DNA from 3 places in the Dyella sp. PARNA 12/25 genome. Region 2 is predicted to be linked to each of the others. Evidence: riboswitches for the same ligand, from Rfam matches in the RefSeq annotation. Region 2 holds a riboswitch; each other region holds the start of a gene.
The links. Region 2 has a riboswitch for cobalamin ahead of btuB (TonB-dependent vitamin B12 receptor). Riboswitches for the same ligand answer to the same signal wherever they lie in the genome.
Positions count from the first base shown of each region.

Region 1: linked by a shared signal. The riboswitch ahead of btuB (TonB-dependent vitamin B12 receptor) and the one ahead of btuB (TonB-dependent vitamin B12 receptor) in region 2 are both predicted to bind cobalamin.
Region 3: linked by a shared signal. The riboswitch ahead of AC0GUR_RS11925 (ribonucleoside-diphosphate reductase subunit alpha) and the one ahead of btuB (TonB-dependent vitamin B12 receptor) in region 2 are both predicted to bind cobalamin.

Region 1 covers NZ_JBVQCI010000008.1:34,686-44,408, reverse strand. Annotated here, with positions in the region: gene AC0GUR_RS15255 (glycoside hydrolase family 2 protein) at 1-2,332, shown strand, start outside; gene AC0GUR_RS15250 (LacI family DNA-binding transcriptional regulator) at 2,349-3,356, shown strand; gene AC0GUR_RS15245 (sulfotransferase family protein) at 3,406-4,251, shown strand; gene AC0GUR_RS15240 (M14 family metallopeptidase) at 4,357-5,283, opposite strand; gene AC0GUR_RS15235 (alpha/beta fold hydrolase) at 5,565-6,575, opposite strand; gene AC0GUR_RS15230 (nuclear transport factor 2 family protein) at 6,735-7,112, opposite strand; gene AC0GUR_RS15225 (TolB family protein) at 7,327-8,316, shown strand; cobalamin riboswitch at 8,366-8,594, shown strand; gene btuB (TonB-dependent vitamin B12 receptor) at 8,719-9,723, shown strand, end outside.
Region 2 covers NZ_JBVQCI010000004.1:242,324-252,046, reverse strand. Annotated here, with positions in the region: gene otsA (alpha,alpha-trehalose-phosphate synthase (UDP-forming)) at 117-1,502, opposite strand; gene AC0GUR_RS11400 (glycoside hydrolase family 15 protein) at 1,505-3,316, opposite strand; gene otsB (trehalose-phosphatase) at 3,288-4,118, opposite strand; gene clpB (ATP-dependent chaperone ClpB) at 4,292-6,874, shown strand; cobalamin riboswitch at 7,241-7,475, shown strand; gene btuB (TonB-dependent vitamin B12 receptor) at 7,608-9,458, shown strand; gene AC0GUR_RS11380 (hypothetical protein) at 9,525-9,723, shown strand, end outside.
Region 3 covers NZ_JBVQCI010000005.1:17,310-27,032, forward strand. Annotated here, with positions in the region: gene AC0GUR_RS11915 (energy transducer TonB) at 95-949, shown strand; gene AC0GUR_RS11920 (type 1 glutamine amidotransferase domain-containing protein) at 1,021-1,884, shown strand; cobalamin riboswitch at 2,007-2,220, shown strand; gene AC0GUR_RS11925 (ribonucleoside-diphosphate reductase subunit alpha) at 2,375-4,864, shown strand; gene AC0GUR_RS11930 (GIY-YIG nuclease family protein) at 4,984-5,277, opposite strand; gene AC0GUR_RS11935 (ribonucleotide-diphosphate reductase subunit beta) at 5,490-6,500, shown strand; gene AC0GUR_RS11940 (bacteriohemerythrin) at 6,559-7,029, opposite strand; gene AC0GUR_RS11945 (bacteriohemerythrin) at 7,116-7,589, opposite strand; gene AC0GUR_RS11950 (SPFH domain-containing protein) at 7,750-8,616, opposite strand; gene AC0GUR_RS11955 (hypothetical protein) at 8,624-8,821, opposite strand; gene AC0GUR_RS11960 (BlaI/MecI/CopY family transcriptional regulator) at 9,182-9,568, shown strand; gene AC0GUR_RS11965 (M56 family metallopeptidase) at 9,570-9,723, shown strand, end outside.

The sequences.
Region 1 (9,723 bases), on a different contig from region 2:
GAAAGCCGGTGCCGGGCGGCATACGCTGTTGCGCACTAACGGCATGATCGCCAGCGCGGACCTGTGGGTAAACGGCCACCAGGTCGCCGATCACGCCAAGCTTGCCGGCGCATACCCGGTGAACGAGTTCGATGTCACCAGCTTGGTACACGCGGGCGCCAATGCCCTCGCCATGCGTGTGCATCCGGGCGATCCGCGCAAGGCGCTGTCGATTGGCTGGGTGGACTGGAACCCCACGCCACCGGACAACAACATGGGCCCGTGGCGTGGCGTGGATATCGTGCAGACCGGTCCGGTCGAGCTGAGTTATCCCCACGTTGTTTCTACGCTGCCGCTGCCCGATCTCTCGCATGCCGCGCTGGATGTGAAGGTGGAAGCGAAGAACCTCGATGCCGTGGCGCATGACGCGACCATCAGCGGCACCGTGGCCGGTGTTGCAGTCAAGCAGACGGTTCACCTCGCACCTGGCCAGACGCAAGTCGTTTCGTTCTCACCCAAGACAACGCCAGGCCTTGCGCTGGATCACCCGAAGATCTGGTGGCCATTGGGCATGGGCGATCATCCACTGTACCCGCTTGAGTTGACGGCTGCGGTCGATGGCGTCACCTCCGACCGGGCCGCCTCGACCTTTGGCGTTCGCAGCGTTACCTCCAACCTGACCAAGCAGGGCTATCGCCAGTTCTTCATCAACGGGAAGCCGGTGCTGATCCGTGGCGGCGGCTGGGCGCCCGACATGTTTCTGCGTGACGATCCCGCACGCATGGATGCCGAGTTCAGCTACGTCGTCAATCTCGGACTCAACACCATCCGCAGCGAGGGGAAGCTGGAGAATCAGCGCTTCTACGATCTCGCCGACCGCAACGGCATCATGATCCTGGCGGGTTGGGAGTGCTGCGACAAATGGGAGTCCGCCGCGAAAACGGGCGGCGAACCCTGGAGCGCCGCCGATATGAAAGTGGCTGAGGAGTCGATGGCCAGCGAAGCACGCCTGCTTCGCAACCATCCCTCCGTGATCGGTTTCTTTATCGGCAGCGACAATGCACCGCCGCCGCCCATCGCGAAGTTGTATGTCGATACGCTGCGCGCCGCGGACTGGAACTTGCCCATCATCTCGGCCGCCGTCCCCCAGGCGACCGCCGACGCCGGCCCTTCCGGCATGAAGATGGACGGGCCGTACGACTGGATACCGCCCGCTTATTGGTACACCGACAAGCTGGGCGGTGCCTATGGTTTCGATTCCGAAGTCAGCGCGGGCGCCGACATCCCACGACTGGAAGACGTCAAGCGCATGCTGTCGCCGCAGGAACAGGAGGCGCTGTGGAAGTACCCGGACGCGAGGCAGTACCACGCCTCCGCGGACTGGTCGACCTTCGCCGTGCTGACCCCCTTCGACAACGCATTGGCCAAGCGCTACGGCGCACCCAAGGATCTTGCCGACTATGTCGCCAAGGCCCAGCTCGATAACTACGACAACGTGCGCGCGCAGTTTGAGGCATTCAACGCACACATGGATGCGCCCAAGCCGGCCACGGGTGTCATCTACTGGATGCTCAACAACGCCTGGCCCTCATTGCACTGGCATCTGTACGACTACTACATGAATCCTGCTGGCGCGTATTTCGGCGCCAAGAAAGCCAACGAGCCGCTGCATATCCAGTATGCGTACGACGCCAACGGCGTCGTGCTGGTGAACCACACGCTGGATGATGCCCACGGTCTGCAAGCAAACATCCGCGTCCGCAACCTGGACGGCAGCGTGCGGTTCGAGAAGCACCTGCAGGGCATCGACCTTGCGGGAAATCGCACGCTGGCATTGGCCACGCTGCCGGCCATCGCCGACCTGTCCACCACCTACTTTGTCGAGCTTGACCTCGCTTCTGCTGATGGCAAGCCGGTGAGCCGCAACGTCTATTGGCTATCCACCAAAGCGGACAAACTCGACTGGCCAAAGTCGAACTGGTACCTGACCCCGCTGACGCAGTACGGCGACCTGACGGCGCTGCAGTCCTTGCCGGCTGCGACTAGCCAGGTGCGTGCAAGCACGCGGCGCGATGGCAATGACGACGTCACCACCGTCACGCTGACGGTACCTGAGTCATCCAAGGCCGCAGCGCTGTTTCAGCACGTCTCCATCAAGCGCGGCGCCAAGGGCGACCTTGCGCTGCCGATACGCTGGAATGACAATGACGTAACGCTGTGGCCGGGAGAGTCGATCACCCTGACCGCGCGTTATGCATCACAGGGGAAGGCTGTACCTGTCGTCGAAGTGAGTGGTTGGAACGTTCCAACCCAAAGCGCTCCGGCCGCAGCCACGCAGGGTACCGATCAGTGAAGACGCAAAGGCTTCCATGTCACGCGTGACCATCAACGATGTCGCCCGTGCATCGGACACCTCAAAGAAAACCGTATCGCGCGTGCTCAACAACGAGCCCAACGTGCGCGACGAGGTGCGGCAGCGCGTGCTGGCAGCCGTTGCTAAGCTCAACTACCGGCCGCTTACTTCGGCGCGCAGCCTGGCGGCAAACCGCTCTTTCATGGTCGGCCTGCTCTACGACAACCTGTCGCCGAGCTACATCATGGAAGTACAAGCCGGTGTACTGGAAGCGTGTGAGGCGCAGCAGTACAGCATGATGGTGCAGCCACTGGTGTCGACGGCACCGGATTTCGTTGAGCGCGTCGAAAGCATCCTCTCGCGTCACCAGCCCGATGGACTGATTCTGACGCCGCCCATCACTGACCACGCGAAGCTGCTCAATCATCTGCGCAAGATTGAACTACCGTTCGCCTCGATTGCTCCACGCCAACCCAAGGGTTGCATCGGTGTGATGCTCAGCGAGCGCGAAGCCGCCGCGGCCATGGTGGATCACCTGGTGTCGCTGGGACATCGTCGCATCGCCCACATCATTGGCGACCCCAAGCACGGCGCGGGCATCTGGCGCCTCGCCGGTTTCCGCGACGGCTTGCAGCGAGCGGGTTTGAAGGAGAATCCTGCGTACATGGTGCAGGGCCAGTTCTCCTTCGAGTCTGGCGTGGCTGCGGCCCGACGTTTGCTCGCACTGAAGAACCGCCCCACCGCCATATTCGCGGCGGACGACGACATGGCGGTCGGTGCGATCTGGGCAGCGGCAGAGGCTGGGGTGTCGGTTCCCGGCGAAATCTCCATCTGCGGCTTCGACGACACCACCATCGCCACGCAGGTGTGGCCCCTGCTGACCACCGTGCACCAACCGGTGCGCGACATGGGTAAGCGCGCCACTGAAGAACTGCTGCTACGCGTGCTGGGCAAGGGAGAAGCCAGCATGGTAGAAGTCGGCTACGACATGCGCATGCGCGCATCGACGGCCGCCGCACCCTGAACCAAGCCCCTTCTTGCAGCCCACGCCACTGATCGACCGGAGCACATGCATGCCTGTCACGCCGAACGCCAGCAACCCGTCACCGAAGTTCCACTTCATTTCCGGGCTGCCTCGCTCCGGCACCACGCTGCTTGCTGCCATCCTCAACCAGAACCCACGCTTCCGCGCCGGCATGACCAGTCCGCTCGCCGACATCATGGGCGTGGTGATCGCGGAAGCGAGCAGCAAGAACGATTTTTCGTTTGATGTTTCCGACGAGCAACGCGTGGCGGTGCTGCGCGGCCTGGTCGAAAACTTCTACTCGGTGCAGAACGGTGCGGGCGCGGTGTTCGACACCAGCCGGCTGTGGTGCAGTCGCATGCAGTTGCTCAACACGCTGTTTCCCGGGGTGAAGGTCATTGCGTGCGTGCGCCAGTTGGCCTGGGTGCTGGACAGCATGGAGCGCTTGGTTCAGAAGCAACCGGTAAGCGTCAGCAAGGTGTTCCGCTTCGACACCAACACCACGGTGTACTCACGCGTCGAAGCATTGACCGATCCACGTGGCATGGTGGGATTCGCCTACCAGGCCACCAAAGAGGCGTTCTACGGCCAGTACGCGCAAGACCACCTGCTGATGCTGACCTACGAAAGCCTGGTGCACGATCCGGCCGCGGCCATACGCGCGGTCTACCATTTTCTTGGCGAACCTTGGTTCGAGCACGACTTCGATAACATCGAATACCACGCCGATGAGTTCGACGCTCGCGTCGGCATGCCCGGCCTGCACTCTGTTCGACCGAAAGTCGAGGCCGTCGAACGCCAGCCGATCCTTCCGCGCGATATCTTCGGCCGCTTCGCGAACGAGGCGTTCTGGATGGATCCCAAGAACAACGTCAATCAGGTGCCTATCGTGTAAGGGGCATGTTGCTGCTACAGAGAACGAAGGCCGCTTACGCGGCCTTTGTCTCATCCGCTAGACGTCCATCCATGCAGCGGGTGGCGCCTGGCTGAACTGAACGCGTCAGCTATCGCGATGCGCCAGCGCGTAATCGATCGAGGCGCGTATCGCCGCCACCTGGGCGTCGTTGCATTGCTGCGGCGTGGCACGCGGGCTGTCCGGGTAGACCTCGGTGGTGGTGGCGTAGCGGGCGTTGGTAATGCCAGCGCACAGGCTCCACTGCTTGACAGGGAATTTGATGACGCCGGGTATCAGCAGGGGCGCGCCGATGATTTCGCCGCGGCCGTCGGCTTCAGCGATATGGGTCACGTTGGCCACCGCTTCGATCACGGCCTGCTGAAACGCGGGCTGCGGATGGTCGGCGTCATCCACCAGATAGAAGCCGTCCGGGATCTCGCCGGGCGCGTGCGGTTTGCCGTCGCGGGCGGCGAGGGCGGGGCGGAATTCTGATTCGTCCGAATCGGTGGTTTCGTGCAGGTCGATGTGCATAAGCACGCGCTCACGCAGCGGTTCCAGCAGGTTCACCAGCGCAGCGGATTCGCCTGACGGGCTGTCCTTGACGAAGTTGCGATTGGGATCGATCGCATCGGGATTCCAGCGGTGATTGCGCTCGTAGGCCCACGGGCTGACGCAGGGCACCACCAGCAGGTTGGCGCGACCCGCATAGTCGTGGCCATGTTGCTGCAGGAACTGCAGCGCGCCATGCACGCCGCTGGTTTCGTAGCCGTGCACGCCACCGGTCACCAGCAGCACGGGCAGATCTTCGCGCCAATGACGGCTGCGAACAGCGATCAAGGGGAAGTGTTCGGTGCCATAGTTCAGCGCGCCGTACTCAGTCACGTCGAAATCAGCGCGCAGTCGCTCGATGATGCTGAGCACATCATCGGCATAGCTGCGTTGCTTGACTTGCGTGGCGCGCCACGCGGCACGCTCCGCGTCACCCCAGGGTTGACCCGGTGTACCTATGGGATAGAAAGCCTGACTGCTCATGATGACGCCGTGGTGGTGAAGTGGCCGTACTCTACCACTGCGTCATGGGCAAGCCGCCACAGGCGGCACGAAGAGCTGCGCAGTCATTCGTGGGATCTTTTAGACACCCGCTCTTGCGTTGGCGCGAATCTGTGAGAGGGCATTGGAACCTATTTCGAAATACGAAGCTGCCAATAGAACCGAGCGTCATTCCCGCTTTCGCGGGAATGACGGGTAATAGGCGATGTCTGAAATTTGAGACAGGTTCTATCCGTCTCCAGCCTAACCTACGCGTGGGCTTCCTATCGGGCTATCACTGCTGTCTGTTCAAGCAAGGCTGTCACCGCATTCGCGACGGCCTGAGGCTGATCCAATGGCACGTCATGCGACGAGTGATCAACCACGATGCGCCGACCATGCGTGGTGGTGGCGAGTATCTGCGCCTGTGTCTTGTCTCTGGCCGCTTCCAGCATCTTGCGCATATCTGCTGGCGCGTCGGCATACGTATCCGATGCAGTGAGCATGATCATCGGTGTGGAGCCGTGCGTTTCCTTGCTGGACACGGGCTGGCCGAACACCACCATGTTGTCCTGGAGCTCGGACTGCATCGCGCGCCAGAACGCTGGCATGTATTTGTAGGCCGCGATGGCCGCATTCACTTTGGCGCTGGCCAGCGGGTTGCCGCTGGCCACGCAGTTGGCCAGCGCAGGCGGTGGCGACGCCAGTTGTTGTTTTTCCGCGCCGGCTTCGCACTGACGAATGAACGCGAAGCGTTGCTCACTCATCTGCTTCTCTTCCTGCGCCCAGTCCGGTGCAACAGAGACAACGTCTTGCGCGGGTGGATCCACCAGGACCATGCCGCTGACATCAGCCGGGTACCTGGTCGCGTATTGGCGAACGATGCTGCTGCCTCGGGAATGCCCTACCAGGATCAAGGGGGTTTTCAGGCCCGCGTGCTGAATCAGCGCATGCAAGTCTGCCGCTTCCGTGTCGAGGTTTCTCGGCAACGGGCCTTCGTCACTGAAGCCGAAGCCGGCGGGGTCGTAGGAGCACACTTTGGTCGATGTCGCCAACAGGGGTTGCACCCGGAACCAGGTGGTGGTGTCCGCGCGTGTGCCACCCTCGAGCAATACGGTTTGTGCGCCGCTACCTTCGCAACGGAGATTCAATTTGCGATCAGGCGCATTGCTGACGAGCGTGCCCGCCTGCGCGTAGCTTTCCGGAATACGTTGTAGAACATCGACCTGGGCTGTGCCCGTCGCGTGTGCACCCCCACCAGCAGCATCCCCAGTACTGCACTGCCTGCCTTCCATCGTTTCCCTTCCAAGGCTATCCCCTCAATGAGCCGCAGCTCGGCGAGCCGCCAGGCATGCGGTCTGATCGACTCGGGGTCGGCGCAAAAGTTCGCGGTGCTCGCAAGAAGACTCCCGCCTCGATGCGTCAAGGTTTACGGGACCACGCATCGATCGCCTTCACTTGTCGGCATCGAGAAAGCCGCCTTCCGGTGCGCGATGAGGCAAGGACCAGCCGAAATAGACCTCGGCTTCGTGAATCTGGTTGCCGCGAATCGTCAGCCGCTCGGCATTGCGGAACCGGTGACCGGCGCCTTCGGTGGCCTCGTAGACCACGAACACGTGCTCACCATGCTGCACCACCTCGATAAAGTCGAAGCCCGTCAGGTGCTCGCTATTGGGCCAACACCGATTCAAGTACGTGACCCGATTCAAGCGGTTGTCGCGTGGACTGGTGAAGTGAAAGTCCTCGGCAAGCAGCGCCTCGATGGCTGCCCGGTCCTTGTTCACATAGGCGAGGTAACAGGCGCGTGCAATGTCTTCGGGTTTGTTCGGCATGACCACTCTCCCAGGCTGCGCCCACGATGCGTGACAGGTGGGCCTTATGGTGACGACGAACCGTACGCGACCGGATCGACAGGGCAGCGAAGAGCTTGCGCGAACCTAACGCCGTGCACGTGACTTCAGGCACGTCCTGCCGTTCAACAAGCGGCGGGAGAATGCGCCACCGAGTAGCACCCGCCGTTTTTCCAACCCGGAGAAGGATCGGCCCATGACGTGGATGACGACTACGCGCCTTGCTGCGGCGTGCGCGGTTTTGCTGGGTGTTTCGCTTGCTGCTTCCGCCACTGACTCACCTGCTCCTGAGGTGTTTGCACCCGGCGTGGTGTCCGGGGCGGCCAATGAAGATTCCGCCGCATTCACGCCCGATGGCGCGACGGTGTTTTTCGACCGCATCAATTGGCCCAATGCGGTGATCCTGGAATCACACAAGGTCAATGGCACCTGGACCGCACCCACCATCGCGCCGTTCTCGGGGCAATGGCTGGATCACGACCCGGCGATGGCGCCGGATGGTTCATTCATCGTGTTCACCTCCAATCGCCCTGATGTGGAAGGTGGCAAAGCGTTAGATGCCGTGATGGCCAACGGCAAGGTGTCTCCAGGTTCGGGCGGCCATTTGTGGCGCGTGGATCGCAAGGGCAAAGGCTGGGGCCAACCGGTGCGCTTGCCGGATGAAGTGAACACCAGCACGCGCACTTATGCGCCGAGTGTGGCCGCCGATGGCAGCGTGTATTTCCAGAAGCCCGGCGATGATGACGACTTCCGTCTGTTTCGTACGCAGTATCGCGATGGTCATTACATGCCACCCGAGCCAGTGCTGCTAGGCGACGCCGCTGCGCACAAGCTGGACCCGGCCATTGCGCCGGACGAATCGTTCATCGTGTTCGATGCCAATTATTCCGGCAAGGACGATCCCGATCGCCTCTACATCGCGTTTCGCGAAGGCGACCATTGGGGCAAGCCGGTGGACCTCGGCGGCACCATCAATGTGAAAGGCCCCTGGGGCTCGCATCTGGGGCCGGATCACCGCACGCTGTATTTCAGCAGCATACGCTCGGTGCACGTCAGTTATCCACGCACGCGCGAGCAGGCTGCGCAAGACATTCAGCGCATGCAGAGCTGGGACAACGGCAGCGACAACATCTGGTCCGTGTCGTTGGCGCCCTGGATCGATGCACATCAGGCCTCGGCGCGCTGATCCCGGTGGGGAGGCGCGTGCATGCGTTGCCGCCGCCTCCGCTCGCCGTTAGAATTTCGTTCGTTCGGGTGTCCCGGGAAGTGTCTTTCCCGGGATGAAACGGGAAGCCGGTGCGTTGCTTGAAGCAATCAGTCCGGCGCTGCCCCCGCAACGGTAAGTGAGCGACTTCACCTAAGGACGAGATGCCACTGCGTTTAACGCGGGAAGGTGTCCTATGGTGCATGCGACAGGGCATGCCGCTCACAAGCCCGGAGACCGGCCCGACACGTTACGCGCGGCTCGCGGTGGGCGAGGCCGGACGTCGTGTTTGGCCGTGCCGCCTACCGCCGTTCTTCTTCCCACTGCTCTGCTGCGTCCCTTGAATCGTGGGTTGCGCGAGGGTGCGCGCCCAAAGGAACACGCATGAAGAAGACTCTGCTGGCAGCGTCGCTGCTCGCCGCCACCATGGCCGCCCAGGCCGCCGAATCGGATCAGACGCCGTCGCTGTCCACGGTGATCGTCACCGCCACGCGCACGTCCATCACTACTGACGAGGCACTGTCCTCGGTGACCGTGATCACCCGCGCCGACATCGATCGCCTGCAGCCAGCCTCGGTGCGCGACCTGCTGGTGGGCTTGCCGGGCGTGTCGTTTGCGCAATCTGGCGGACTGGGTCAGCAGAGCTCGCTGTTCCTGCGCGGCACCAATTCGACGCACGTGCTGGTGCTGATCGATGGCGTGCGCATTGGCGCGGTGGGCGCTGGCCTGCCGGCGTTCGAACAGATTCCGGTGGACCAGATTGAGCGCATCGAAATCGTGCGCGGCCCACGCTCCAGCCTGTATGGCGCCGACGCCATCGGTGGCGTGATCCAGATCTTTACCCGCCACGGCGCGCAGGACGGCAAGCTGGATCCGTCGCTCAGTCTCTCTGCCGGCAACCGCAGCTATGTGGATGGTCACGCCGGTCTTTCCGGTGGCGACTCGCACGCTTGGTTCAACGTAGGCCTGGGTGGTCAGTACACCAGCGGCATCCCTGCCTGCCGCGTGGGCGCCGCCGAGCTGGGCGTGGCCTGCTTTGTGGATCAGCCGGACAACGACGCCTACCGCAACTGGAACGGCATGGCCAATGGCGGCTACCGCTGGGACAACGGCACGGAGCTTTCCGCCACCTGGCTGCGCAGCAAGAACTTCGTGGAATTCGCCGGCAGCCCGTATGGCGGCAACCAGGCGGTGAACCAGCAGGAAGTGGCGGGCGCCAAGCTTGCCTTTACCCCGCTCGACGCGTGGAAGGTGACGCTCAACGCCGGCCAGAGCCGCGATGACTCCACGACGTACTTCCAGGGCGTCTACAACGACCCGTTCGCTCTCACGGAAACCTACTACCCGAAGACGAAGGTGGGCTACGCCAATTCGCGCCGCAATCAGGCC
Region 2 (9,723 bases):
GCGACCGCATCGCCACGTCGATATCTCAGTGCCCGTGGGTCGCGTAACGGTCGGATGAGGCAAACACCCTGCGCGCCGGTCGCGCACAAGTGCGCTCCTACAGAAGAGCGGAGTGCTCACTCCGTCAACCGCTTCAAAAACGCATTCCTCCACGCCGTCACATCCTGCTTCTCCAGCACATCCATCATCACGCGCCAGCGACGCTGGCGCTCGTGCAATGGCATCTCCAGCGCGACACCCAACGCCTCTGCCACTTCCTCCGTGTCTGCCGGATTAACCAGTAGCGCTTCCGTCAACTCCTGCGCTGCGCCAGCGAAACGCGAAAGCACGAGCACACCAGGATCTTCCGGGTCCTGGCTGGCCACGTATTCCTTCGCCACAAGATTCATACCGTCCCGCAATGGCGTTACCAGCCCCACCCGCGCGCTGCGGTAATAACCACAGAGCAGCTCGTGTGGGAATGAATTGTTGACATAGCGGATAGGCACCCAGTCCGGCGCGGCGTACAGGCCATTGATATGGCCTGCCATGCGTTCGAGTTCGCGACGGATCTGCCGGTACTCCGGCACGCCGCCACGTGACGGCGGGGCGATCTGCAAAAAACTCACCGTGCGGTGGAGCTGAGGCGAGCGCTCCAGCAGACGTGCGTAAGCATGGAAGCGTTCGGGCAAGCCTTTGGAATAGTCCAGGCGATCCACGCCGATGATCAGCGCGCGGCCTTCCAGGCTCTGTTTGAGGTCGTGGATCTCTTCGTGTTCATCCGCATGACTGGCCGTTCGCGCGACTTCGGCCGTATCAATGCCGATCGGAAACACTTCGGCACGAAAGGTGCGGCTTTCTTTGGTGAACAGACGCCCGCCTCGACGTTTCGTGGCGCCGAGCTCATGCAGGAAGTATTCCTCCAGTGCGCGGAGGTCGCGAGGTGTGTGGAGGCCTATCAAGTCGTAGCAAGCCAGTGTTTCCAGCAGCTCGCTGTGATGAGGCAGGGTAATCAGCAAACCCGCTGCAGGCAACGGCGTATGAAGAAAGAAGCCGATGCGATTGCGCATACCGCGATCTCTCAGCATCGAGGCCAGCGGAATTAGGTGATAGTCGTTGATCCATACGATGTCGCCCGGCGAAATCAACGACATCAGGTGCTCGGCAAACAGCTGATTGACGCGCAGGTACGCAGCCAGGTGCTTGCGGTCGTAATCCACCAGATCGGGGCGGTAATGCAACAACGGCCACAGCGTGCGGTTGGCGAAGCCGTCGTAGAACTCGTCGTGATCGGTGCGCGAGAGGTCGATGGTGTCGTACTCGACCATGCCGTCCCTGAGCCGGTGCACTTCGCCTCCGCTCAGTCGCGCCACCTTGCCGCTCCAGCCGAACCACAAACCACCCTGTTCCTGCAGCGCCGCTCGCATGGCCGAGCCCAATCCACCTGTGGCGGTCTGGTCCGGCAATGCCACCCGATTGGAGACCACCACCAGCCGCCCCTGGACGTGGGGGCGTCCAAGCATCGTCACAATGCGTCCTCCCAGCGCCGCGACAGGCGCATGGCGGCCTGGATCAGGCCCACCATCGAATAGGTCTGCGGGAAGTTGCCCCAGTGCTCCCCGGTGGCTGGCGCGATGTCTTCGGAGAGCAGGCCGAGGTGGTTACGTTGGGCCAGCATGTGCTCGAACATCGCACGCGCTTCCTCCTTGCGCTGCATGCCGGCCAGGGCTTCGATGTACCAGAACGTGCAGATGTTGAAGCTGGTTTCCGGAGCACCGAAATCGTCGGGCGCCACATAGCGGAACAGATAGTCGCCACGCTTCAGCGCGGCCCCGATGGCGTCCACGGTGGCGGCGAAGCGAGGGTCGGAGGCGTCGATGAAGCCGATGTCGGCGAGCAGCAGCAGGCTCGCGTCGAGGTGTTCGCCGTCGTAGGTGTCGACGTAGGTACCGAGCTTTTCGTTCCATGCGCGGGCATCGATACGCCCGTGCAGTGCAATCGCCTCGTCGTGCCAGTAGCGGGCCCGATCGTCCAGGCCGAGCTCGGTGGCGATATGGGCGAGGCGATCGCACGCGGCCCAGCACATCGCGGCGGAATAGGTGTGCACGGCGGCGCGTCCTCGGTATTCCCAAAGGCCGGCGTCCGGTTGTTCTGCCATGCGCAGCGCCATCTCGCCCATGCGCTCTAGCCGCCGAAACGTGAGCTCGTCGCCCGGATGTTCCAGGCGGCGATCGAAGAAGAATTGGGCAGAGGCCAGCACCACCGAGCCATAGACATCGTTCTGTCGCTGGCGCCAGGCATCGTTGCCCACGCGCACGGGGCCCATGCCGCGGTAGCCGGCAAGGCTGTCCATTTGCGTTTCAGTGAGCTCGTGCTCGAAGGTGATGCCGAACACCGGACCAATTTCGCGTTCGCCATCCGCTGCCACCAGGTTGAACACGTAGCGGATGTATTCCTCCATGCTGCGCGTGGCGCCAAGACGATTGAGCGCGCGCACGGTGAAGGCTGCATCACGCAGCCAGCAATAGCGGTAATCCCAGTTGCGCGAACTTTGCGGCGCTTCGGGGATGGAGGTGGTCAGCGCCGCCACGATGGCGCCGGTGGACTCGTACTGGCACAGCTTGAGCGTGATGGCGGAACGGATCACCGCCTCCTGCCACTCGTACGGCACATAAAGGTTGCGCACCCATTCGCGCCAGTACTCCAGCGTGCGTTCCAGCGTGTGGTGGATGAAATCGGCAGGGCTGTCGGCCAGTGTTTCGTCCGGCCCAAACACGAAATGCGCCGGTCGTTTCAGGATGAAGGGCAAGCCGCGCTCGATCATCGGCACCGCCACATCGCTGGTCAGCCGCTGCACGACACCATCGAGCAAAAAGCGTATGTGGTTGCTGCCCGAAGTGGTCTGCGGTTGTTCACTGCCATAGTTGCGCAGTGGCCGCAGCAACACGCGAATGCGGGGTGAGCCGCCCAGTGGTCGCACGCGGCGGGCAATCAGTACGGGATGGTAGAAGCGTCCGTGGGCCCGGAATCGCGGTATGTAGTCGACCAGCTCGACACCTTCGCCATGCGCATCGTAGAGCCGGGTGACCAGCACGGCCGTGTTCGGCAGGTAGTGTTGTTCGGCGCGCTCGAAGTCTTCGAGCTGGATCGTCCACTCGCCACCGTCGCGCTGTGGCGACAGCAGTGCACAAAACGTTGCGTCGCCATCGAAGCGAGGCAGGCAGCACCAGACGATGCGGCCACGTTGATCAATCAAGGCAGCAATGCTGCCGTTTCCAATGACGCCAAGTGCAAGATTGCACTGTGAGCTAGGCGTTTCCTCCTGAGGAGTGGGCATGTGAGAGGGCTCCATGCTTGAGCGCGTGCAGCACGCGGTAAAGCCAGGCGCGCGCAGCAGCGGGCTCCGGCAGCGAATAGTGGGCGGCGCTGGGTTCGCGACTACCGACGCGCACGCTCAAGCCGCTTTCCAGGTTTACCGTGGAGAAACCGTGCTCATCCGTAAGATCGTCACCGACATAGACCGGCACGCGGCCATGGAACGGCGTGCGTTCCAGCAGGCTCGCCACCGCCCGGCCCTTGTCCATGCCTTCAGGTTTCAGCTCCACCACCATGTTGCCGACCTGCATCTCGTAACCGGCTAACGATGGCAGAATGGCCTCCACGCGCTTGCGCAACGTCTCGCATTGCTTCGGCGACGTGCGGCAGTGCAGGGCCACCGCCATGCCCTTGTCTTCCAACAGCACACCGGGCAGGCCGGCAGCGATGTCAGCGGCGATGTCGCGTACCAGTGAGCGACGCGCGGTGCCGATGTGCACGCCGCGATAACGTCCATCGGCGTCGCGCAGTTCCAGCCCGTGCAGACCGGCCATGGCCCAGGGCGGATGGCCGAACAGGTCGTCGAGATCGTCCAGGCTGCGACCGCTCACCAGTGCGAGTGCGCCATCAAGCGAGCCATAGAGGTCTTCTATCAGCTCGCGCAGCCGCGATTCCACACACACGTGGTCGGGCCTGTCGGCGAAATCCAGCAGCGTCCCGTCCACGTCGAGAAACATGGCCCAATGGTCGTCTGCGCCCGGCAAGGGCGGAGCCGGTAAGGTCAGTGGCGCGGACATGGCGGCGGGGGAGAGTGGGGCAGGCACGAAACCGAGCCTAGCAAGTCGAATGTGAAGGCAAGCTATGGACAAGATGGTGTTGGCTGAAGACCTGATTTACACCTCGCGTTGACGGCGCTTGAATCATCTAGGGGCGAGCCACATCTCACGGTGCAGTGGCGGCGTGGCCGCCAAATCCTATTGATTGAGGGGAGATGCCCATGCGGATGGATAAACTCACGTCGCGCTTCCAGCAAGCGCTCGCCGACGCGCAATCGATCGCGGTCGGACGCGACAACAACATGCTTGAACCTGTGCACGTCATGGCGGCACTGCTGGAGCAGCAAGGTGGTTCCACCGCACCGTTGCTGACCCAGGCGCAGGTCAATGTGCCCGCGCTGCGTCAGCGGGTGAACGAACAACTGGAGCGCTTGCCGCGCGTGAGCGGGCAGGAAGGCAACGTGCACGTCGGCAACGAGCTGACGCGCCTGCTCAATCTCACCGACAAGCTTGCACAGCAGCGTGGCGATCAGTTCATCGCGAGCGAACTATTCGTGCTGGCGGCGTTGGACGACAAGGGTGAGCTGGGCGCCATGCTGAAAACAGCCGGCGCCACCAAGGCCAATGTCGAAGCGGCCATCGATAAGCTGCGCGGCGGCGAGAAGGTGCAGAGCGAGAATGCTGAAGAACAGCGCCAGGCCTTGGAAAAGTATTGTATCGACCTTACGGCGCGGGCAGAGAGCGGCAAGCTAGATCCTGTGATTGGCCGTGACGAAGAAATTCGTCGCACCATTCAGGTCCTGCAGCGTCGCACCAAGAACAACCCGGTACTCATTGGCGAACCCGGCGTCGGCAAGACCGCCATCGTTGAGGGCTTGGCCCAGCGCATCGTCAAGGGCGAAGTGCCCGAAGGCTTGCGTGATCGCCGGGTGCTCGCTTTGGACATGGGCGCGCTGATTGCGGGCGCCAAGTTCCGCGGTGAATTCGAGGAACGCCTCAAGGCGGTGCTCAATGATCTCGCCAAGAACGAGGGCCAGATCATCCTGTTCATCGACGAGCTGCACACCATGGTCGGCGCCGGCAAGGCCGACGGCGCCATGGACGCAGGCAACATGCTCAAGCCTGCCTTGGCGCGCGGCGAACTGCATTGCATCGGGGCGACCACACTCGATGAGTACCGCAAGTACATCGAAAAAGATGCCGCGCTGGAGCGCCGCTTCCAGAAGGTTTACGTGGGTGAGCCCAGCGTAGAGGACACCATCGCGATCCTGCGTGGCCTTAAGGAGCGCTACGCCGTGCATCACGGTGTGGAAATCACCGACCCGGCCATCGTTGCCGCCGCCACGTTGTCCAACCGCTACATCCCTGACCGCCAGCTGCCGGACAAGGCCATCGACCTGATGGACGAAGCCGCGTCGCGCATCCGCATGGAAATCGATTCCAAGCCGGAAGAGCTGGATCGCCTTGAGCGCCGCCTGATTCAGTTGAAGATCCAGCGCGAGATGCTCAAGAAGGAAACCGACGACGCGTCGAAGAAGCGTCTTGCCGATCTCGATGCGGATATCCAGAAGCTGGAGCGCGAATTCTCCGACCTCAACGAGATCTGGAAATCCGAAAAGGCGGCGCTGCAGGGTGCCACCAAGGTGAAGGAGCAGATCGAAGCGGCCCGTGTAGAACTGGAAGCGGCTCAGCGTCATCAGGACTACGCGAAGATGAGCGAGATCCAGTACGGCAAGCTGCCGGAACTGGAAAAACAGCTTGCCGCCGCGCAGGCCGCTGAAAAGCAGGAATTCAAGCTGGTGCAGGATCGCGTCACCGAGGAAGAAATCGCCGAGGTGGTCTCGCGCTGGACCGGTATTCCGGTCAACAAGATGCTGGAAGGCGAGCGCGACAAGTTGCTGCATATGGAAGAAGCGCTGCACAAGCGCGTGGTGGGCCAGGACGAAGCGGTGCGTGCGGTATCCGATGCGATCCGTCGCGCGCGCGCCGGCCTGTCTGATCCCAATCGTCCCAATGGCTCGTTTCTGTTCCTGGGTCCCACCGGTGTCGGCAAAACCGAGCTATGCAAGGCGCTGGCCGAATTCATGTTCGACACGCAGGACGCGATGGTGCGTATCGACATGAGCGAGTTCATGGAGAAGCACTCCGTGAGCCGTCTGATCGGCGCGCCTCCGGGGTACGTGGGTTACGAGGAAGGCGGTTACCTCACGGAGGCCGTGCGTCGCCGCCCGTACAGCGTGATTCTGCTGGACGAGGTGGAGAAGGCACATCCGGATGTGTTCAACATTTTGCTGCAGGTACTCGATGACGGTCGCCTCACCGACGGGCAAGGTCGCACGGTGGACTTCCGCAACACCGTCATCGTGATGACCTCCAACCTCGGCTCGCAGATGATCCAGGAGCACTCGGGCGACAGCGAAGCCGACTACATGCAGATGAAGGCGGCAGTGCTTGGCGTGGTGCAGGCGCACTTCCGTCCGGAGTTCATCAATCGTCTGGATGAGTTAGTGGTGTTCCGCCCGCTGGAGAAGAAGCAGATCCGTAAGATCGCGCTGATCCAGCTCACCTATCTGGAGAAGCGTCTGGCGGAGCGTCAGTTGCGCTTGGAGATCAGTGAGAAGGCGCTGGATCTGCTGGGCAATGTGGGCTTTGATCCGGTGTACGGCGCGCGTCCGCTGAAGCGGGCCATTCAGCAGCAGCTGGAGAACCCGTTGGCGAGGGAAATTCTGGAAGGCAAGTTCACTGCCGGGCAGACCATTGTGGTGGATGCGGCGCAAGGGCATCTCACATTTCACAAGCAGTGATGTCTTTGTAGTGAGGTTTGGTTAGCTGGGAGAGGCGCTCGTTCTGCTTTGGTGGGGCGGGCGCTTACTTTTTTTTGGGGGGGGGACGCAAGTCGTTTGCGCCCTCTCCCTATGGAGACGGCCACGGGCACAAGCTCGCCGGAAAGCCTCTGTAGGAGCGCACTTGTGCGCGACCGCAACGTTGGGTGCCCGTTTGATGGCGCTGGCTTGCGCAAAACAACCCGTGTGGTCACAGCGAAGCGCCGCAGTCGCGCACAAGTGCGCTCCTACATGGTGGCGGTTGCCCTGGATTTGTCTGATGCCCTGTGACGGGTGCCTTCTCCCCGCAAACTGACCCCCGTCAAACCTTCCCATTTCCCGTCTGTTACCATTCGCCTCGCCTGAGGTGACCGCCGGCTTGTGCCGGTGGTTGAAACGGGAATCCGGTGCGGCGCGTCTGCGCTTATTCCGGAGCTGCCCCCGCAACGGTAGGCGAGCTGCGATCCTCTGATCGCCGGAACCACATCAAGCCACTGTGCCCTGTGCATGGGAAGGCGTTGTTCCGCAGGACATGACGTCCTGGTTCGCGAGCCCGGAGACCGGCCTTGAGGTACGACCAGACTGGCGGTGGGCCACGTCATGGATGTCGTGCCTCGTGCGCGGCCGCCACGTCTCCTTCCGCCTGTCCTTTATCCCATGCGTTCCGCGCGGGCAGGCGCGGTTGAGGAGCAGTATTTTGGCCATTCGAATTTCCATGATCCGTCGTACCGTTCTGGCGACGGCGCTTTTCGCTGTTATTACTCCGGCGTTTGCCGACAGCACCACCGATCTCGATAGTGTGGTGGTGACGGCCACGCGTACTGAGCAGACCCAAAGCCAGACGCTGTCGGCGGTGACGGTGATCGACCGTGCTGATATTGAGCGCTTGCAGCCGGCGTCCCTGGCCGATCTGTTGCGTGGCACGCCAGGCATGTCGATTGCCAACAACGGCGGCCCGGGCAAGGCCACCAGCGCCTTCCTGCGCGGCACCGAATCCGACCACGTACTGGTGATGATCGACGGCATCAAGGTCGGCTCGGCCACGCTTGGCCAGGCGTCGTTGCAGAACATTCCGGTGGAGCAGATCGAGCGTATCGAAATCGTGCGCGGTCCGTTCTCCAGCCTTTATGGCTCAGAGGCCATTGGTGGCGTCATCCAGATCTTCACGCGTCGCCCGCAGGGTGCTTTTGTGCCGTCCTTCAGCCTGGGCGTGGGCAGCTATCGCGATCTGAACGGCTCGGCGGGTCTCGCCGGGCAAAGTGGTAACGGCTGGTATTCGCTGGAGGTCTCGCATGACCAGACGCACGGCATCAATGCGTGCCGCATTGGGGCTGCGGAAGTGGGGGCGGCGTGTTTTGCCGACCAGCCGGACAAGGATGGTTATCGCAATACAGCTGCGACGTTGCAGGGCGGCTATCGCTTCGGCGAGCAGTGGGATGCCGACCTGCGCATGTTTCGCAGCGAGGGCCATAACTGGTACGACGGTACCTACACCGACTCCGACCAAAGCGCGACGCAAGTAGTGGGCGGTCGCGTGCACTATCGCCCGACCAAGGATGTGACCCTCACGCTCAGCCTCGGCACCAGCGGCGACTTCAGCAAGAACTACTACCAAGACGTCTATGTCAGCCGTTTTGACACGCATCGCGACATCGGCTCGTTGCAGGCAGACATAGGTCTTTGGGGTGGTTTGCTGAGCACGGGCTTCGACTGGCAGCGCGATCGCGTCGACAGCACGACCCAGTACGTGAATGCCGATACCGGGGTACCGGTCGACAGCCGCATCAATCGCGGTGTGTTCGCGCAGTGGCAGGAGACCTTTGGCAGCCAGTCGGTGCAGGCCAGCGTGCGTCATGACGACAACAGCCAGTTCGGCGGCAAGACCACCGGCAGCCTGCTGTGGGGCTGGGACTTTACCCAGACGCTGCGTCTCACCGCCAGTTACGGCACCGCGTTCAAGGCGCCGACCTTCAATGAGCTGTACTACCCGTACTACGGCAATCCGGATCTGAAGCCGGAGCGCTCGAAGAACTTTGAGCTTGGCCTGCGCGGCAGCTACGGCTGGGGCTACTGGTCGCTCAATGCGTTCCAGAACAAGGTTACCGACCTCATCACCTACGACGCATCGACGCACGCGCCGGGCAACGTCGAAGACGCTCGTATTCGTGGTGCGGAAGGTGTGGTCAGCGGTCACTTCGCCGGCTGGCTGGTGACTACCACTGCAACGTGGCTCGACCCGCGCGACCAGTCGGACGTCTATCACGGCAACTTGTTGCCGCGCCGTGCACGCGAGACGGCGAACGTGGATGTCGACCGCACCTTCGGTGATTTCAGCATCGGTGGCACTTGGTTCGTCTCGGGTCGTCGCTATGACGACCTTGCCAATCGCCACCCACTCGGCGGCTATGCCATTACCAATTTGCGCGTTGCTTATGCCCTGTCGCGTGATTTCAAGTTGCAGCTGGCGCTCAACAATGCATTTGCGAAGAACTACGAGACGGCTTGGTTCTACAACCAGCCGGGTCGTAACTACATGTTGACCCTTCGTTATCAGCCAGCGCAGTAATGCGTGATGCCGGGCCCTGCATGGGGCCCGGTGCCTTTCCCTGCTGGATCAATCAGGAGTCGTTTCATGAAAGCACTGTCCGGTTCTCGTTTCACAGCGCTCTGGCTCGTCCTCGTTGCCGTGATGATGGCCACGCGCTTCAAGCATTTCGGCGACATGCTGCATTTGCCTGACGCTTCGATGGCGGTGTTCTTTCTTGGTGGCCTATGGCTGCGTCGTCACTGGGCCTTTGTGGCGATGGTGCTGCTTGCCGTGGCGTTGGACT
Region 3 (9,723 bases), on a different contig from region 2:
GCGTACCCATTTCCAGACCGTAGTCGCCGACGGATACGCTGTCTCCACGGCATGTGCTCCCCTACACTAGGGGGCACATCAGGGAGGGTCAAATATGCGTAAGTTGCTCGTGGCCGCAGTGTTGGCCGGCGTTCCATTCATTGCCATCGGCAAGCAAGCCGAAGATCCGCGCAAGCGGGCCGAGGCCACCATGCTGGTGACCGGCACGGTGGACGTTGACCCTGATGGCAGCATCCAACACCTCGTATTGGATAAGCCGGAGAGCCTTCCCAAACCGATCGTTGACCTCGTGCAAAACACGGTTCCGAAGTGGAAGCTCGAATTCACCGCGCCACCCGCAGAGAAGGTAACGCAGAAGCTAAGTTTGCGCCTGATCGGGCGCAGCCAGGATGCCGATCACATGTCGATCGCCATCGTCAGTGCGCAGTTTGACGACGCACGGCTGCCGGATGAGGAACACGTTCGCTCCGACCACCGTGTAGCTCCAGCCTACCCGGGCGAATCCGTGGCTGCCGGTGTGTCAGGCACCGTCTACCTTTTGGTACAGGTGGCTCGTGACGGCCATGTGCGTGAGATCTCGGCAGAACAGGTGAATCTGCGCACTTACGGCACGGAAGCGCAGATGGCCGTACACCGCAAGTATCTGGCTGATGCTTCCATTAGGGCCGGAAAGAACTGGACCTTCCATGTCCCCACTCAGGGCGTGGAAAAAGACGCACCCTACTGGCTGGTTCGCGTACCTGTGAACTTCACCCTGAAGGGCGCTGGCATGGAGCGCTATTCCGGAGAGAAGTACGGTCAATGGGAAATTTACATTCCCGGCCCGCGCCAGGACGTGCCATGGATAAAGGATCGTGCCGTACTTGCCGAAGCACCGGATACCACCCCCGACGGTGCCATTCATCAGCTTGGCACGGGCCCCAAGCTCGCCTCCCCCGTGGGTAGCTGAGCGACCGTCCTCGCACTGAGCTCGCAGCAGGCACTACGCTGTGGTGCCCTTTGCCATCGGGACACGCCAGCGTGGCCAGCGTATTGATTCCACTGCCTCACCGCGACTTCGATCCCAGCGAAGTCGCCGTGCCGTGGCGAGTGCTCACCGAAACCGGACATCGCGTGAGCTTCGCTACGCCGGACGGCCAACCCGCCAGCGCCGATCCCATCATGATCAGCGGTGAAGGGCTGGATCCCTGGGGCTTCGTCCCCGGCTTGCGCAAGTTGACGTTGTTCGGCCGGTTGCTGCGTGCCAATGCCGATGCACGGCGCCATTACGCCGCACTAGTGAAAGACGCCGCGTTCAACGCACCACTGCGTTGGGATGCTGTCGACCCGGCGCGCTTCGACGGCCTGCTATTGCCGGGCGGCCATTGCGCGCGTGGCGTACGCGAATACCTGGAGAGCGAGCGACTGCAGGCGCTGACCGCCACCTTCTTCGCTGAGGACAAACCCGTGGCAGCGATCTGCCACGGCGTGCTGGTGGCGGCGCGCAGCCGTGGCATGGATGGCCGCTCGGTGCTGCATGGCAGGCGCACCACCGCACTGACCTGGGCGCTGGAGAAATCCGCATGGTCGCTGACGCGCATCACCCGCTTCTGGGACCCGGACTACTACCGCACCTATCCGGACGGCGCCGGCAACCCGGCGGGTTATATGTCGGTGCAGCAGGAAGTCACCCGCGCCCTCGCCCGCCCCGAGGATTTCCTCGACGTTCCTCGCGACGCGACACACTATCGCCGCAAAACCTCCGGATTGGTTCGCGACAGCGATACCGACGACACCCCGGCGTTCGTGGTGCGCGATGGTAACTACCTCTCGGCCCGCTGGCCGGGGGATGTGCACCGCTTCTCGCGCGAGTTCGCCGCCCTGCTCGGCCCGTCGGGCACCTGACCCTCGGGCCGACCGGGCCCGAAAATTTCCTATCCGCGGCTAAGCCCGTTTCCCGGCTCGGCTTTTCCGGGTTATCCACGCGAAATCCACAATCTATTGGGTTGACCCGTCTGGGTTGGCCCGATATGTTGTGCCCCGTCGGTGCCACTCTCAGACCCATGGTCGGAATGGCTTAAAACGGGAATCCGGTGGAAATCCGGGACTGCCCCGCAGCGGTAAGCGGAAACGAAAGCCAACAACGCACTGGCCCTCAGCGGCTGGGAAGCGGGAGCGAGTAGGCGGGTCGAAAGACCCATGTCCGCGAGTCCGAAGACCTGCCGACAGCCGTGGCTATGCCCCACGGTGAGTGGTGACGGCTTCCGCGGGGAAGCGCGTCGATGCGCGGGGCGCCATGCCCTGCTGCTCGACCGTCCGCGAAACCTCACCCTCTTTCTTTCAGCCCTGCGCGCGGGAGCAGGCGGTTGATGACCAAGCTTGGAGCGAAGTCGCCATGCAACCTATTGATACCACCGGCCGCGAACGCGACGACGCTCGCGGTGATGCCCCCGTTTTCTCTGCCGACACCGTGGTGGCCGATACGCCGCGCACGGAATCCCCGTTTGCACTGACCCCGCCCCACAACCCCGGCCAGATGCGCGTGACCAAGCGCAGCGGCCGCCAGGAAGTGGTGGACGTGAACAAGATCGTCCGCGCCGTCACTCGCAGCAGCGAAGGCTTGTATGGGGTCGACCCCATGCGCGTGGCGCTCAAGACCATTGGCGGCCTGTACGACGGCGCCACCACGCAGGAGCTGGACCAGCTCTCCATCCGCACCGCCGCCGCGCTGACGGCGGAGGAGCCCGAGTACGGCCAGCTGGCTGCGCGCCTGCTGGGTGCGTTCATTGACAAGGAAGTGAGCGGCCAGGAAATCCAGAGCTTCTCGCAGTCGATCGCACGTGGCGCGGAACTGGGCATCCTCAACGATCGCCTGCGCGACTTCGTTGCCACCAACTCGCGCAAGCTCAACGACGCCATCGATACGCTCGCCACGCGCCGCTTCGAGTACTTCGGCCTGCGCACCGTGTATGACCGCTACCTGCTGCGTCATCCGCAGCTGCGCAAAGTCATCGAGACGCCGCAGCACTTCTTCATGCGCATTGCCTGCGCACTGGGCGGCAACGAGATCGGCGAGACGCTGGAGCTGTATCGCCTGCTCTCCTCGCTGGAATACATCGCCAGCTCGCCGACGCTGTTCAATGCAGGTACCGCACACGAGCAGCTCAGCTCGTGCTTCCTGCTCGACTCGCCGTCCGATTCGCTGGAGTCGATCTACGAGAAGTACGGCGATGTCGCCAAGCTCAGCAAGTTCGCCGGTGGTATTGGCCTGGCCTATTCGCGCGTGCGTTCGCGCGGCTCGCTGATCAAGGGCACCAACGGCCACTCCAACGGCCTGGTGCCGTGGCTGAAGACGCTGGACGCCTCGGTGGCGGCAGTGAACCAGGGTGGCAAGCGCAAGGGCGCGGCCTGCGTGTACCTGGAACCGTGGCACGCGGATATCGAGGAATTCCTTGAGCTGCGCGATAACACCGGTGACGAAGCCCGCCGCACGCACAACCTCAACCTGGCCAATTGGATTCCCGACGAATTCATGCGCCGCGTGGAGATCGATGGCGAGTGGTCGCTGTTCGATCCCAAGATCGTGCCGCACTTCGTCGACAGCTGGGGCGAGACGTTCGAGCGCTCGTACCGCGAGGCAGAAGCCGCAGGTTTGGCGGTGAAGAAGGTAAAGGCGCGCGAGCTGTACGCCCGCATGCTGCGCACGCTGGCCCAGACCGGCAACGGCTGGATGACCTTCAAGGACCGCAGCAACGCCACCAGCAACCAGACGGCGAAGGCGGAGAACGTCATCCACCTGTCGAACCTGTGCACCGAAATCTTGGAAGTCACCAATGCCGATGAAACGGCGGTGTGCAACCTGGGCTCGGTGAACCTGTCGCGCCATGTGGTGGACGGCCAGTTCGATTTCGACAAGCTCGCGGCCACTGTGCGTACAGCCGTGCGTCAGCTCGATCGCGTGATCGATCTGAACTTCTACCCGATCGCCACCGCCAAGACTGCCAACAGCAAGTGGCGTCCGGTGGGCCTCGGTGTGATGGGCTTGCAGGACGTGTTCTTCAAGCTGCGCCTGCCATTCGACTCAGCCGAAGCACTGGCATTGTCCACGCGCATCGCCGAAGAGATCTATTACAACGCGCTGTCGCAGTCGAACGAACTGGCGATGGAGCACGGTGCGCACCCGGGCTTTGCCGAAACGCGCGCTGCCAACGGTGAACTGCAGTTCGACTACTGGGCCAACGCCAAGCCGAACGATCAGGCCCGCTGGGATGCGCTGCGCGAATCCATCAAGGCCAAGGGTCTGCGTAACTCGCTGCTGATCGCCATCGCACCGACTGCCACTATTGCTTCCATCGCAGGCTGCTACGAGTGCATCGAGCCGCAGGTGAGCAACCTGTTCAAGCGCGAAACCCTTTCTGGCGATTTCCTGGTGGTGAACCGCTACCTGGTGGAAGAGTTGAAGACGCTCGGCCTGTGGACCGCTGACGTCCGCGATGCCATCAAGCTGGCGGAAGGCTCCATCCAGGGCATCGGCGCGATTCCGGAACGCCTGCGCACCATCTACCGCACGGTGTGGGAACTGCCGCAGAAGGCACTGATCGATCTTGGTGCTGCGCGCGGCGCGTACATCGACCAGAGTCAGTCGCTGAACCTGTTCATGGAAAACCCGAACATCGGCCAGCTCAGCTCCATGTACATGTACGCATGGAAGTCCGGCATCAAGACCACGTACTACCTCCGTTCGCGTCCGGCGACCAAGATTGCCAAGACGACTGTCTCGGCGGCTCCGGTCGCCAAGCCTGCGCCGGTGGTGGATCAGGAGCAGGCGACTGCCGCCGTGTTCTGTTCGCTGGAGAACCCGGAGTACTGCGAGGCGTGTCAGTAATTCGGGGAGTCGTTCCAGCGAGGAGCTCTTCAACAGCTGAAGAGCTGGTCAAGCTGGAACCCAGTGCCTTTTCGCCGCGTGGAGAAGGCACTGGATCCCAGCATTCGCTGGGATGACAGTCAGGAGCAAACCTCGCCGTATAGATCGCGCCAATAGGGGTTGGTCTTTTCAATGAGCTCCAGCTTCCAGGCACGCTTCCACGCCTTGATGGCTTTCTCTCGACAAATCGCCGACTCCATAGATTCGTGAAGTTCGTACCAGACCAATTGATGAACTTGATGGCGGTGGGTGTAACCCTCTACGACATCGTTCCGATGCTGCCAGATGCGGGCGGCGAGGTTGGAAGTGACACCGGTGTACAGCGTTCCATTGCGGTCGCTGGCAAGAATGTAGACGCAAGGCTGGCGTTCCATGACGAAGCAGATTCCCTATTGCTTTTGCCCGAGGATGCCGCCGTTCACAACCCAATACGACCGTCATCCCAGCGAAAGCTGGGATCCAGCGCCTTTCTCCGACACGCTTCGGCGGAGTGCGGGAAGGCACTGGATTCCTGCTTTCGCAGGAATGACAAGCCAAAGAACAACAGCGCGCCCCGCCAAGCAGCGCACATGATGCGAGGAACCCCATGTCCACCCAACACATTCTCGATCCCGGCTTCGAACTCACTCTGCGCCCCATGCGCTATCCCGAGTTCTACGAGATGTACCGCAACGCGATCAAGAACACCTGGACCGTGGACGAGGTGGACTTTTCGCTCGACATCACCGACCTGAAGTCGAAGATGTCCGATGCCGACCGCCACCTGATCCACCGTCTCGTGGCTTTCTTCGCCACCGGCGACACTATCGTAGCGAACAACCTGGTGCTGAATCTGTATCAGCACATCAACGCGCCGGAAGCGCGCATGTACCTTTCGCGCCAGCTGTACGAGGAAGCGCTGCATGTGCAGTTCTACCTGACGCTGCTCGATACCTACATACCCGATCCGGCAGAGCGCAACAAGGCATTCGCGGCGATCCAGAACATCCCATCCATTCGCCAGAAGGGAGAGTTCTGCTTCAAGTGGATCGACTCGGTGCAGAACCTGCAACGGCTGGAAACGCACGACCAGCGCCGCCAGTTCCTGCTGAACCTGATCTGCTTTGCCGCGTGCATTGAAGGCCTGTTCTTCTTCGCCGCGTTCGCCTACGTGTACTTCCTGCGTTCGCGTGGCCTGTTGCATGGTCTGGCCTCAGGCACCAACTGGGTGTTCCGCGACGAGAGCTGCCACATGGCGTTTGCGTTCGACGTCGTGCGTACTGTGCGTGCCGAAGAGCCGGATCTGTTCGACGACGAGATGCGCACGCAGATCGAGGAAATGCTGGAGGAAGCGATCGCCTGCGAAACGCAGTTTGCAGAGGATGTGCTTTCCGGCGGCGTGGCCGGCCTGTCGGTGAAGGACATGCGCCAGTACCTCGAATACTGCGCCGACCAGCGCCTGACCCAGCTCGACCTGCCCAAGAAGTACGGTGCGAAGAACCCGTTCGACTTCATGGACCTGCAGGACGTGCAGGAAGTGACCAACTTCTTCGAGCGCCGCGTGTCGGCTTACCAGGTCGGCGTGCAGGGCGAGGTCGCGTTCGACATGTCGTTCTGATGATGAAGGGCGGCGCACCGCCATCAGCGATGCGCCGCCCACCACCGCCACTGAACCATCAGGCGCGATGCCCGAAGAATCGCCGTAACGACGTCGCGAGCCAGCCGCCCTCCCGGGCATCCGTCGTCAGCTTCAACAGATTGCGGCGTACCACCGCCACATAGGCCTTGTCATCACCGCGTATGTGCTGGAACAGCCAGCGCGACAGCAGCGACTTGAGCTCTTCCGCCACATCCTCGCCCGCCCGTGCACGAGCCTGGTAGCGCCTCACCGTTTCGATGAATCGCTCGTGGATGCTTCGGTGCGCGTTGCTGAACTGGTAGCCCGCGTCCTCCATCAGCGTTTCCTCGAACGCGAAGTGGGACAAGGTGTAGTCCACCAGATCCTCCAGTACCTCCTGCACCCGCTTCGGCTCGCACTCCCGCTGCGCCTCGTGGAGCGCGTTGACCATGTCCACGATGCGCTTGTGCTGGTTGTCGATCACGTCGATCCCGGTGTCGAGATCTGCCTGCCAGGCCAGATAGCCCATATCGCCTCCCCCTAAGGCATTCCATGGGCGGCAAGTGATAGCGTGGCTCGCGGTCGAGCGACTTGATGTGGGTCAACCCGCGCTCTTCAGCGCCCCATGCCGAAGAAGCGCTTGAGTGAACGCCCCAGCCAGCCGCTGCTGCTGCCGTCGTCGTTGGCCGCCTCTTGCATGTGGCGGCGTACTGAGTCGACGATGGCCTTGTCGTCACTGCGAATGTGATTGAACAGCCAGTGCGAAAGCGTATGCAGCAGCTCTCCTCCGATGTCCTCACCGGCGCGGAAGCGCAGCTGGTAATCCGCCACGCGCTTGATGAACACCTCATGCACCCGCTTGTGCGCCCGACTGAATTCGTAGCCGGCGTCCTCCATCAAGGATTCCTCGAAGGTGAAGTGCGACAAGGTGTAGTCCACCAGTTCATCGAGAATGTCGCCTATTTCTGCGCGCTCACGATGATCCAGTGCATCGTGGAGATGATTGATCATCTCCACGATGCGCTTGTGCTGGTTGTCGATCACCTTGATGCCGGTGTTGAGATCGTCCTGCCAAACCATGTAGGCCATGTCACTGCCTTCCTTACACTTAAGTGACATCCATTGGTGGTTATTCGCCTACACGATGGGTTGACCTGCATCATTGACAGTCGTATCAGATCTGCCTTCGCGACACTAAGCCGCATCGCGAATGCACGGGTGGCGCAACCACCCGTGCTCTTCCTCCCGATTACTTGTTGGTCGCCGCACCAAGGTTGATGAAGGGCACGGCGCCCGTACCCGAATAGGTGGGCAGGTGACCGTCCCACTTCTCAATCGCCGACATCTGCACCACGTTGGGGTTCTGACGCAGCGCTTCGCCCTTCAGCGAAATGGCCTTGGCCTCTGCCTCCGCGATGGTGAGCTGCGCCTGCGCGCGGCCCTGCGCTTCGGCTTCCACTTTTTCGGCTTCCGCCTTGGCCTGCGCCACCTCGTTCTGGCGCTGCTCGGCCATTTGCGTGGCCTGGATCTTGGCGTTGATCGACTGCACCACGCTTTCCGGCAGTCGCAGTTCACCTATCCAGTAGATCTTCTCGACATCGATGCCCACCGATGCCACCTCGTCGCTCACGTCGCGCTGCACGGCGTCTATGAGGTTGGCCTTGCCCTTGCCGTAGACGGATTCGATGTCCAGGCTTGATGCCTCTTTCACAAGTGCATCGCGAATCATGTTGCGCAGATACACGTCGGTGATTTCGTCGATGCCCTTGCGGTACTTCTGGAAGATCAGCGTTACCTTGGCCGGATCGACGTGATACGTAATGCCTACGTCGGCGTTCACGGTCAGGCCTTGTGCGGTCTGGAAGCTGATCGACTCATCCACCGGACGGCCCTCCATGGCAGAGCGCGTGAACGTGTAGGTCTGGGTAAAAGTGGGAAAGGTGTACATCTCATAACCCCAACCCACCCAGTAGCGACCCGGCGGGAGCTCCTGCAGTGAACCCTTGCCATCGCCGTACATCTGAAACTTCACACCGACGTTGCCCGCGGGCACCTTCGCGCATGCCGCCAGCGAAAGCAGGGAAAGCGACAACAACACGGTCAGTACACGTTTCATGGCTTGATCATTCCTTGTGAGTAAAACCGCGACGCAGCAACAAGACACCCCACGTCGCGAGCAACGCCAGAAGAGTCAGGCCAGCAAGCACAGCGAATGTGCTGGCGGCCGAGATCAGTTCCGGGCCGATAAAACCGACATAAAGCAGCAGGCAGACGACGAACGGCCACAGCCGATGTGTCAGCCGGTCGACTAGCGTTCTCATGAGTTCCCCGTAAGTTGGATGGGTGGCGCTCCGGTATGGACGTCCATCGGACAGGGCACACCACGCAACACGCTCAGCGTGTGGCAGGTGTTCGCGTTATGGACGACCGTTGGAAGTCGCTAAGCCCGGAATAGCGAAAGTCGCTGCTGGCGACGGAACGGGCTGCTGAAGCGGATGGATGCGGCCTTCATATAAGCGCACTCCGATGGGCGCTGCTGGATGAGGACGGCGCGCACTCTACTCCGATTCTTGTGCAACGCAACAAGTCAGTGGTGACTCTTTTCTAGCCCGACCGGCCTATTGACTACAGCTGTAGTCACGGTCTAGCTTGACTACAACTGTAGTCACTGGACCACGGACATGGGCAAGCCTTCCATTGGCGATCAGGAGCTGTCGCTCCTGCAGTACATCGCCGAACACAGCAACGCATCGGTCGGCGAGGTCGCTGCCGGCTACGGTGAACCGCGCGGGCTCGCCCGCTCCACCGTGCTGACCATGATGGAACGCCTGCGCGGCAAGGCCTACCTGAAACGTCGCCAGGTGGCAGGCGTGTATCGCTACAGCCCGGCCACGAGGCCTGGCGAAGTGATGCGCAGCGCCGTGGGCCAGTTTGTGGAGAAGACGCTGAGCGGCTCGGTATCGCCCTTCGTGGCGTGGATGTCCGAACGCGCGGATGTCAGCGACACCGAACTGGCCGAGCTTGAAGCACTTGTGGCGCAACTGCAGTCGCGACGGAAGGAGAGCTGACATGAGTGCCCTCGTACTTTTTGCAGAACACCTCGTCACCCGGCTCGCATGGACGTCGGTGCAAGCCTCGTTGCTGATCGTCCTCGTATGGCTAGTGGCAAAACAGTTGCCGCGCCTCAGTGCCGCCACGCGATCGCTGCTGTGGTGGCTGCTCG